DNA from 4 places in the Paenibacillus tritici genome. Region 2 is predicted to be linked to each of the others. Evidence: riboswitches for the same ligand, from Rfam matches in the RefSeq annotation. Region 2 holds a riboswitch; each other region holds the start of a gene.
What was found. Region 2 has a riboswitch for thiamine pyrophosphate ahead of KDC22_RS10045 (thiamine phosphate synthase). Riboswitches for the same ligand answer to the same signal wherever they lie in the genome.
Positions count from the first base shown of each region.

Region 1: linked by a shared signal. The riboswitch ahead of KDC22_RS14215 (ABC transporter ATP-binding protein) and the one ahead of KDC22_RS10045 (thiamine phosphate synthase) in region 2 are both predicted to bind thiamine pyrophosphate.
Region 3: linked by a shared signal. The riboswitch ahead of KDC22_RS02145 (ABC transporter substrate-binding protein) and the one ahead of KDC22_RS10045 (thiamine phosphate synthase) in region 2 are both predicted to bind thiamine pyrophosphate.
Region 4: linked by a shared signal. The riboswitch ahead of thiC (phosphomethylpyrimidine synthase ThiC) and the one ahead of KDC22_RS10045 (thiamine phosphate synthase) in region 2 are both predicted to bind thiamine pyrophosphate.

Region 1 covers NZ_CP073365.1:3,377,607-3,379,805, forward strand. The annotation lists gene KDC22_RS14210 (ABC transporter permease) at 1-320, opposite strand, end outside; gene KDC22_RS14215 (ABC transporter ATP-binding protein) at 301-1,071, opposite strand; TPP riboswitch at 1,205-1,307, opposite strand; gene KDC22_RS14220 (TetR/AcrR family transcriptional regulator) at 1,378-2,034, opposite strand.
Region 2 covers NZ_CP073365.1:2,385,330-2,387,528, reverse strand. The annotation lists gene thiS (sulfur carrier protein ThiS) at 1-142, opposite strand, end outside; gene KDC22_RS10045 (thiamine phosphate synthase) at 139-828, opposite strand; TPP riboswitch at 924-1,026, opposite strand; gene KDC22_RS10040 (SDR family oxidoreductase) at 1,085-1,957, opposite strand.
Region 3 covers NZ_CP073365.1:474,496-476,694, forward strand. The annotation lists gene KDC22_RS02145 (ABC transporter substrate-binding protein) at 1-917, opposite strand, end outside; TPP riboswitch at 1,047-1,157, opposite strand; gene KDC22_RS02150 (hypothetical protein) at 1,230-2,199, opposite strand, start outside.
Region 4 covers NZ_CP073365.1:163,384-165,582, forward strand. The annotation lists gene trxB (thioredoxin-disulfide reductase) at 1-804, shown strand, start outside; TPP riboswitch at 880-986, shown strand; gene thiC (phosphomethylpyrimidine synthase ThiC) at 1,138-2,199, shown strand, end outside.

The DNA.
Region 1 (2,199 bases), 990 kb from region 2:
GTCTGGCTGATAACCAGGAGCGGGTACAGCGCCTTGGCCAGCGGCCTAAACAGATGCATCCCCGTCCCCAGCAGGCTTCCGCAGCCTACGGACAGGGCGAAGCCTGTGAGCACCTCCAGTAGTGTCGCAGGCAGATGCACTCCGAAGAGCAGGCTGCGTTCTTCAATCAAGGCCATCCAGACCGCAGACGGAGCAGGAAGAATGAATGGAGGAATCAGGCCAAGGCGCGCTACAGTCTCCCAGACCGCCAGGGTCAGCACCGCCAGCAGGGCAGACGGGCCGTAATCCTGCATCAGCCGTCTAGGTGAGACGGTTATCATATAACTTCAGCTCCAATTCCTGACGCAGGGCAGCAAACTGCGGTTCATAGTTCAGACTGTGGTGCCGGGGACGAGGGAGTCTGGAAGTGAACTCCTGTATCCCGCCGCCCTGACTGCCGGTCATCAGATAGATTCTGTCACTGAGCAGCAGTGCCTCCTCCAGGTCATGGGTGATGAACAGCACAGTCTTGTCCAGCTCCGACCATAACTCCAGCAGCCAGATCTGAAGCGCCCGCTTCGTAATGGCATCCAGCGCTCCGAACGGCTCGTCGAGCAGCAGAAGTTCATTGCCCGCAGCGACCGTGCGGAGGACGGCCACCCGCTGGCGCATCCCGCCGGACAGCTCATGCGGATAAGCACCTTCGGTCTCGGTGAGACCGAAGCGGTCCAGCAGGGTGCGGATCTGCGTAACGGCGTCCGCTTTGGGGACGCTGCGCTTCAGTTCCCAGGGCAGCAGACAATTATCCAGCACGGTTCTCCAGGGCAGCAGGAGATCCTGCTGCGGCATATAGGCGACACGGCCCAGCCTCTGGGCCGCTGATGTTGACTCAACCCCGTTCAGCGTAAGGCTGCCGCTGGCAGGCTCAAGCAGGCCGGCGATAATTTTGAACAACGTGCTTTTGCCGCATCCGCTGGCACCGACGACAGAGATGAATTCCCCCCGGCGAACATTCATGGACAGCTCCGAGAATACCGGTGCACGGGACGATCCGGACCCGAAGGCGTAGGACAGATTCGTAAGGTTAATCATAAGACTATGTTGGAAGCCTCCTCCGGGATCAATTAACAGCCGTACGAACATCAAAAAGCCCCATTCATTTCCCGGAGGAGATGAATGGGGCGGAAGGTACAGTCAGCTGCGGCCTATGACGCGGAAGCCACTGATACAATCTGCTCCACTTCCCTCCGCTGGTATGATCCAGATCAGGTTCCAAGGGTCCGGAGCTTAAGCTCCGTCTCAGTCGGCCGACTCCCCTAGTGAAATAACAGGTGCTATTGAATTCGTAATTGCTACTTAATATACCATAAATTCCTCTCTTGTAAAGAGCAGGCTGTTCTAGCGTCTGGAGAGGCCTGTCACGAACAAAGCCACGATTCCGCGGGAGATTTCCAGCTTGGAGGAATGGTTACGCTTCTGTTCATATAAGTACAGATCGGGGCTGAGTATTGAGATTAATGCGGTAGCTGCGAAGCCCGGATCTATATCAATAATCTCTCCATTGTCTGCAGCCCGCTGCAGCAGCTCAGTCATCATCACTCCCAGCCGCTGAAAAAAAGGATGCTCAAACTGGGTAAGCTGCTTCTTGCCGGTGAACTCGGCTTTGATCATATTCAGCAGCTCGGCATACTGCTCTATGAAATCGGCAATCTGCTCAATGCTGCTCTGCAGCCGGGCCAGGGCCGGAGCTTCACCGGCGCCGGCAGCGACCTGCTGCTCCAGACCGGAGAGGAACTGGTCCGCGCTGCCCTTCAGCAGAGCAGAACAGATCTCACCTTTGTCCGTGAAGCGGCGGTACAGCGAGCCTTGCCCTATCCCCGCCCGCTTCGCAATGCTGTACATGTTCACCGCCTCCAGGCCGCTCTCGGTGAACAACTGGCGGGCGGCTTCGAGAATCCGCTGCACATAAGGATCGGCGGACACGGGCGGAGCGGATTCTACGGCTTGCGGAGCTGACGGCGGGAGCTGTGCAGCATCGGTGTCTGGCTTTTTCATGAGATCCCCTTTCAGAAACAGATCAGCGATTTACAGAAAAACAAATAAATCAATTGACACAACGGACAATTGTCCGTAGACTATGAATTGCACTTACGGACAGTTGTCCGTTCACTCATTATATCTATAAATCTGTCCGCAGGTCAATGCTGGGCGCGGACAGCT
Region 2 (2,199 bases):
CGTAAGCCTCTCTGCCGGCAAGCTCACCGTTCAGTTCGACAATCACCAGCTTACCGGCCCACTCCGGCCGGGCCAGCAGATCAGCCAGCGTCCGGCAGCTCTCTTCATACCGCTGCACGGTCCCGTTCACGGTCAAATTCATGCCTGTTCACCTCCTTCACCCGGTGCTGGAACTATATTCAGTGCTTCAGCCTGCGCCGCAGCCTGATGAACGGCTGCCCTGTAGGCCCGGGCCGCAGCCGCAGGGTCCGGGGCCCCGCAGATCCCGGACATGACAGCAATTCCCGCAGCTCCCTTAGCGAGAACAGCCCCGGCATTGTCCGGTGTAATTCCTCCGAGCGCAATCAGCGGAATTCGGCTCCAGCGGACGGCCTCCGCCAGCTGCTCCAGGCCCCGTTCCTGCTGCCCGGGTTTACAGGCAGTCGGGAACACATGCCCATACAGGCAGAAGTCCGCCCCCTGCCGCCCGGCTTCCGCCGCTTCCTCCCGGGAATGTACCGACCTGCCCAGGCGCAGGCCTGGTGCGATCCCGCGCACTCCGGCTGGCGGCAGGCTGTGCCAGGCTAACTGGGCTCCGGCAGCCCCTACGGCTAACGCGACATCGACCCGGTCATTAATAACCAGCTTCGCCGGTGGAATTCCGGCTTGGAGCAGCATCCCCGCTGCCGCCAACAGCTCCCGGGCAGACAGGGATTTTTCCCGGAGATGGATATAATCCACCATAGGATGTACCGCCGCAGCCAGTTCGGCCAACGCCTCAGGATGGAGCCGCCCGTCTGAGATGACATGAAGTTCGTGCAACGCCTTCGCCCCTCTCTTCCGCTCCATTCTCCATAAACACACAAACACAAAAAAGACCGCCCCCATAAGGAAGCAGTCTGGAATATAAGCAGGGATACCGGCTGGCCGGAACCCCCGCTGCATTATTCGTTTCTCCACTTCCCTACGCTGGTATAACCCAGATCAGGTTCAAAGGGTCCGAGCAGATCTGCCCGTCTCAGCCTTGCGGCTCCCCTAGTGATCGTTCTATGCTATTGTATGTTTATGCCTTTTGTATATTAGCATATTATTCCTGTGAAAGCTATCATCCGTTGACGACCTCGCCGCCGTTCACATGTATAACCTGTCCGCTCACGTAAGAAGAATCGTCAGAGGCCAGATACACATAAGCCGGTGCCAGCTCTTCGGGCTGTCCCGGGCGCTTCATCGGCTGGGTGGCGCCGAACTCACTGACCTTCTTCGCGTCAAACGTTGACGGAATTAGCGGTGTCCAGATCGGGCCCGGTGCAACGGCATTTACTCGGATGCCTTGTTCCGCAAGATTCATCGACAGGGAACGGGTGAAGCTGAGAATCGCTCCCTTGGTGGACGAATAGTCCAGCAGCTGCGGGCTACCGCGATACGCCGTGATGGAGGTGGTGTTGATGATCGTGGAGCCTTTTTTGAGATGAGGCATCGCTGCCTTGGTCAGATAGAACATGGAGAATATATTCGTCCGGAACGTACGCTCCAGCTGCTCGGCTGTAATGTCCACGATCTTGTCCTGCGGATGCTGCTCAGCGGCGTTATTGATCAGGATATCCAGCTTGCCGAGCCCCTCCACGGTTTTATTAATCAGCTCCTGACAGAAGGCCTCCACCCCGATGTCGCCGGAGATTAGAATGCACTTTCTGCCCTCCTGCTCCACCTGGCGTTTGGTCTCTTCCGCATCCTCATGCTCGTTCAGATAAGAGATCACAACGTCTGCACCCTCTTTGGCAAAATGAACGGCAACTGCACGCCCGATCCCGCTGTCGCCTCCCGTAATGAGCGCAGCCTTACCCAGCAGCTTGCCTGCTGCCTTGTAAGCCGGTGTCTCAAACTCCGGAAGCGGATTCATCTCACTTTCAATTCCGGGCTGCTGATCCTGTACCTGCGGAGGCAGGGTTTTGGTAGGCTGATTACTTGTGTCTGGCATAATCCATTCTCCTTTCGCGGTTCACAATAATGTTGAACTCATTCTTGTTAGCATGGCTTAAGGTCTGGTGTTTATGCATCCTGGTAGTTTGCCTGAATTGCTTTACGTTATGTTACTTACCACACTCGGGAGCCAGCCAAACAACAAATCTTCATTCAATGCTTCCCATACTCTTACGTCATTCTCTCCTGAGAGCCGGATAGCCGAACGATAGTACGGTAAGTAAGGAACGTTGCCAAAAA
Region 3 (2,199 bases), 1.9 Mb from region 2:
CTGAGCCATTTCTGGCTGGCCAGCACCAGCTTGGGGTCCAGCTCCGGTACAGCATCGGACAAGACCGTGGCTGCTTCTTCCGGGTTGTCGATGGCATACTGATATCCTTTGGTCGTAGCCTTAAGGAAGGCCTTCACCACTTCAGGGTGTTCGGCGATTTCCTTCTCACTGGTGGTCAGAACCGGGGTGTAGTAATCCAGCTGCGGCGCGTAATCCTTCAGATACAGCATATCCAGCGGCTCGCCGCGCAGCTCGGCCTCCACTCCGGTCCAGGCGTAGAAGATCCAGGCGAAGTCGATATCCCGTTTCACCGCCGTGAAGAAGTCGGCTTCGCCGATATTCACCAGCTTCACCTTAGAGACGTCCCCGCTTTCGGGGTCCATGATGGCTTTCATGGCCGCCTGCTCCGCAGGGGAGCCCCAGCCTCCGTAGGTTTTGCCTTCAAAATCCTTCGGTGTCTTAATATTGCGGTCCTTCGGAGCGGCGAAGCCCGAGGTATTATGCTGAATGATAGCAGCGATAGACACGAGCGGCACATCCTGCAGACGGGCCAGGGTGAGCGCCTCCTGGGCGCTGATGCCAAACTGGGCTTCCCCGGAAGTGACCATAGTGTCAGACCCGGCAGCGCCAGGCTGTACAATCTCAACGTCAAGGCCCTCCTCCGCGTAATATCCCAGCTCCTTCGCGGCATACAGCCCGGTATGATTCGTGTTCGGCGTCCAGTCCAGGGCAATCTTGACCGGAATCAGCTCCTCTGGGGCATCGGTCGCAGTTGCTTCAGGGGCAGCGGTGCTGTTCCCGGCGGCAGGCGCACTGGCACCGGCATTTCCTGTGTTGCTGTTTCCGCCCCCGCATCCGGCTAACGCGATAACCAGCATGGAGCTTAGCAGCAGTGTACCTGTTTTTGTGACTCCCATCTCTCTCTTCTCTCTCCTTCCAGCAATCCCTATTCTTCCAACTTTCAAGTTAGACCATACCAAAAAAGCGCCCCGAAGATCGGGACGCCAGTTACTTGCGTGAGGGGATCAACTTCTGGGCCATGATGGCACAGTGCTGATTGAGATTCCTACGCTGGCATTATCCAGATCAGGTATAAGGGTCAGTATCTTATGGGATACAATCTCAGCCGGCCAATTCCAGCACCCCTGGTTCTATGAAGTTCACGGGTATTGCTATGTTCTTACGGTGTATTATAGACGGCGGCTTCGCGGTTGTCCAGAGCCGTCTGTTCAATCCTTATCATAGTACCGCCTTTTGCGGCGGCTGCGGATTCCATTCCGCGCCTCCCGCAGCGTTAAGCCGAGACTGACTGCGATCCCAGAGAAGGTCAGGAACAGAGCGAGATATTCGAACACGGAGTACTCCAGCATTTTGCTCCAGTCGATGTTCCCTTTCAGATCCTCAATGACCTGGTTCATGCCGTAAATCCCGCTGATTACCGTAAATACAGTCAGGACCATGAGCAGGGTATCCCGGCGTTTGGCCTGGAATTTGTCCTGATACTGAAACAGATCATTCAGGGTCATCTTCACTTCATCGAACAGGGCATCATTGCCGTAGACCTTGCGCAGCTGGAAAAAAATCTCCCGCCCCTGCGACTGCGAGATAAGCTCCAGAAAATAGAATTTGGCGGAAAATTTATTGATCAGAAAGATCAGATTCTCGATCTCTTCGTAATCGTGGTTGATGCGCAGCCGGGAATGCAGATTGGCGAGCTTCAGCAGCACGATTTTATGAAAAATACTCAGCAGCAGTCCATAATAATACTCTCCGTACATCTGGTTGACCAGCTCCGTGGCAATATCGGGCTTCGCCCGGCTCAGGCAGCAGAAGGTCTGCTCGTTCGTCATATAATAGGTGTCCGGCCCCCAGCGGCTATAGCAATGATCCCGGGTGTACTGCTCGATATACTCAGGATCACTCGCGCTGGTAAAAGGCTTACCGTCTATAGTCAGCCCATCCAGCTGGGAGGCGCGGTAGCGCAGCTCTACACTTATCTCATCCAGCTCTTCCTCACGGTTGAAGCCATAGAAGGCCTGCACCAGCATCCGTTCATCCACGAAAAAAGGCAGGGTCTCGAAATAAGCGCCATCAATCTCCGCAGGGTCGAGAAACGGCTCCAGACCGGAGACGAGATTCTTGAACACGAAATCCTCCACCCGGCCGAAGGACTTCTCCTGGCAATGGATAAAGGCATGT
Region 4 (2,199 bases), 2.2 Mb from region 2:
TTCCCTGAAGGAATTCTGGGTCCGGATCTGATGGACAATATGCGTAAGCAGGCTGAACGCTTCGGCGCTGAATTCAAGAATGGCTGGGTGGAATCCGTTGATTTCTCGCAGCGTCCGTTCAAGGTTACCGTAGACGGAATGGGTGTGCTCGAAGCAGAGTCGGTCATTATTTCAACCGGAGCCTCTGCAAGATATCTGGGAATCCCGGGCGAGCAGGAGAATGTGGGGCGCGGGGTTAGTACCTGTGCGACCTGTGACGGCTTCTTTTTCCGGGGCAAAAAGATTGTCGTGGTCGGCGGCGGGGACTCTGCCATGGAGGAAGCCAGCTTCCTGACCCGCTTCGCGTCCAGCGTAACGCTGGTTCACCGCCGTCCGGAGCTTCGGGCTTCGAAGATCATGCAGGACCGCGCGCGCGATAACAGCAAGGTATCCTGGGCCCTGAACCGTACCCCGGTTGAAGTTACCGTCGGGGACACCGGTGTGAAGGGCATCACGGTGCTTAATAATGAGACCGGACTGACAGAGCTGGTGGAGGCAGATGGTGTCTTTGTGGCGATTGGACATACTCCTAACACAGCGTTCTTGGGCGGCCAGATTAACACGGATGAGAGTGGTTATATCGTGGTCAATCCGGGTACTACCGAGACGAATATTCCCGGCGTATTCGCCTGCGGCGATGTGCAGGATACACGTTACCGTCAGGCTATATCGGCAGCGGGAACCGGCTGTATGGCGGCAATGGACGCCGAGAAGTTCCTGGAAGGCACGATGGTGCATGACTGGAGCGAATCGCTGGATAAATAACCGGAGAAGGTTCCGGGTAACAATTATGGGTTTACAAGAAATACCTATACCAGTAAAATGTAATTAATTAGATAAGATACCCACTAGGGGAGCCTGAATAGGCTGAGACGGGAAAATTGAATTTCCGGACCCTTGAACCTGATCTGGATCATACCAGCGTAGGAAAGTGGAGTCGGACCTTTTTTGAATACAGTCTTATTTGGCTGTTCCTTTAATAAAGCCGCTCCAGGTGGAGCGGCTTTTTGACGTGCGGGAATTCATGGATTCTTCGGCTCAGTCTGCTGCGTGAAATCTTATCTGACAAGCTCATAGAGCAAAGAGGAGGAGATTAGAGTGACAGAAATAGTGAAGAACGGCGAGGTAGACCTTTCCAGTTTTCCGGCAAGCCGTAAAGTGTATGTAGAGGGCTCGCGCCCGGATATTCAGGTTCCGATGCGGGAGATCACTCTCAGCAGAACAGAGGGCGTTGCCGGGGATAAGGAGAACGCACCGCTGCGTGTCTATGACACAAGCGGTATCTACACCGATGCTGCAGAGGAGACCGACATTCGGAGGGGACTGCCGCCGCACCGTCTATGCTGGATTGCAGAGCGGGGCGATTCGGAGGAATACACCGGAAGAGCCGTACAGCCGGAGGATAACGGAATCCGCAGGGGCGGGCCGCCCGCAGAAGCTTTTCCGGGACTGCAGCGAAGTCCGCTGCGGGCACAGGCGGGCCGCAATGTTACCCAGCTGCATTATGCACGGCAAGGGATGATTACACCGGAGATGGAGTATATCGCGATCCGTGAGAATATGCGGCCGGAATTCGTACGGGACGAGGTGGCCGCCGGCCGGGCCATCATTCCGGCCAACATTAATCATCCGGAGAGCGAGCCGATGATTATTGGCCGCAACTTCCTGGTGAAGATCAATGCCAACATCGGAAATTCTGCGGTATCTTCTTCTATTGAAGAGGAGGTGGAGAAGATGCGGTGGGCGACCCGTTGGGGGGCTGATACAATTATGGACCTCTCCACCGGAGCTGCAATTCATACCACCCGCGAATGGATTATCCGCAATTCTCCGGTGCCTGTCGGCACAGTGCCCTTATACCAGGCGCTCGAGAAGGTGAACGGTATAGCGGAGGATTTAACCTGGGAGCTCTATCGTGACACGCTGATTGAGCAGGCAGAGCAGGGAGTGGATTACTTCACCATTCATGCCGGGGTGCTGAAGCGCTATATTCCGCTGACTGCCCGGAGAATGACAGGCATCGTATCCAGAGGCGGCTCGATTATGGCCGCGTGGTGCCTTGCCCATCAGCAGGAGAACTTCCTGTACACACATTTTGAAGAGATATGTGAGATTATGAAGACGTATGATGTAGCCTTCTCCCTGGGGGACGGACTGCGT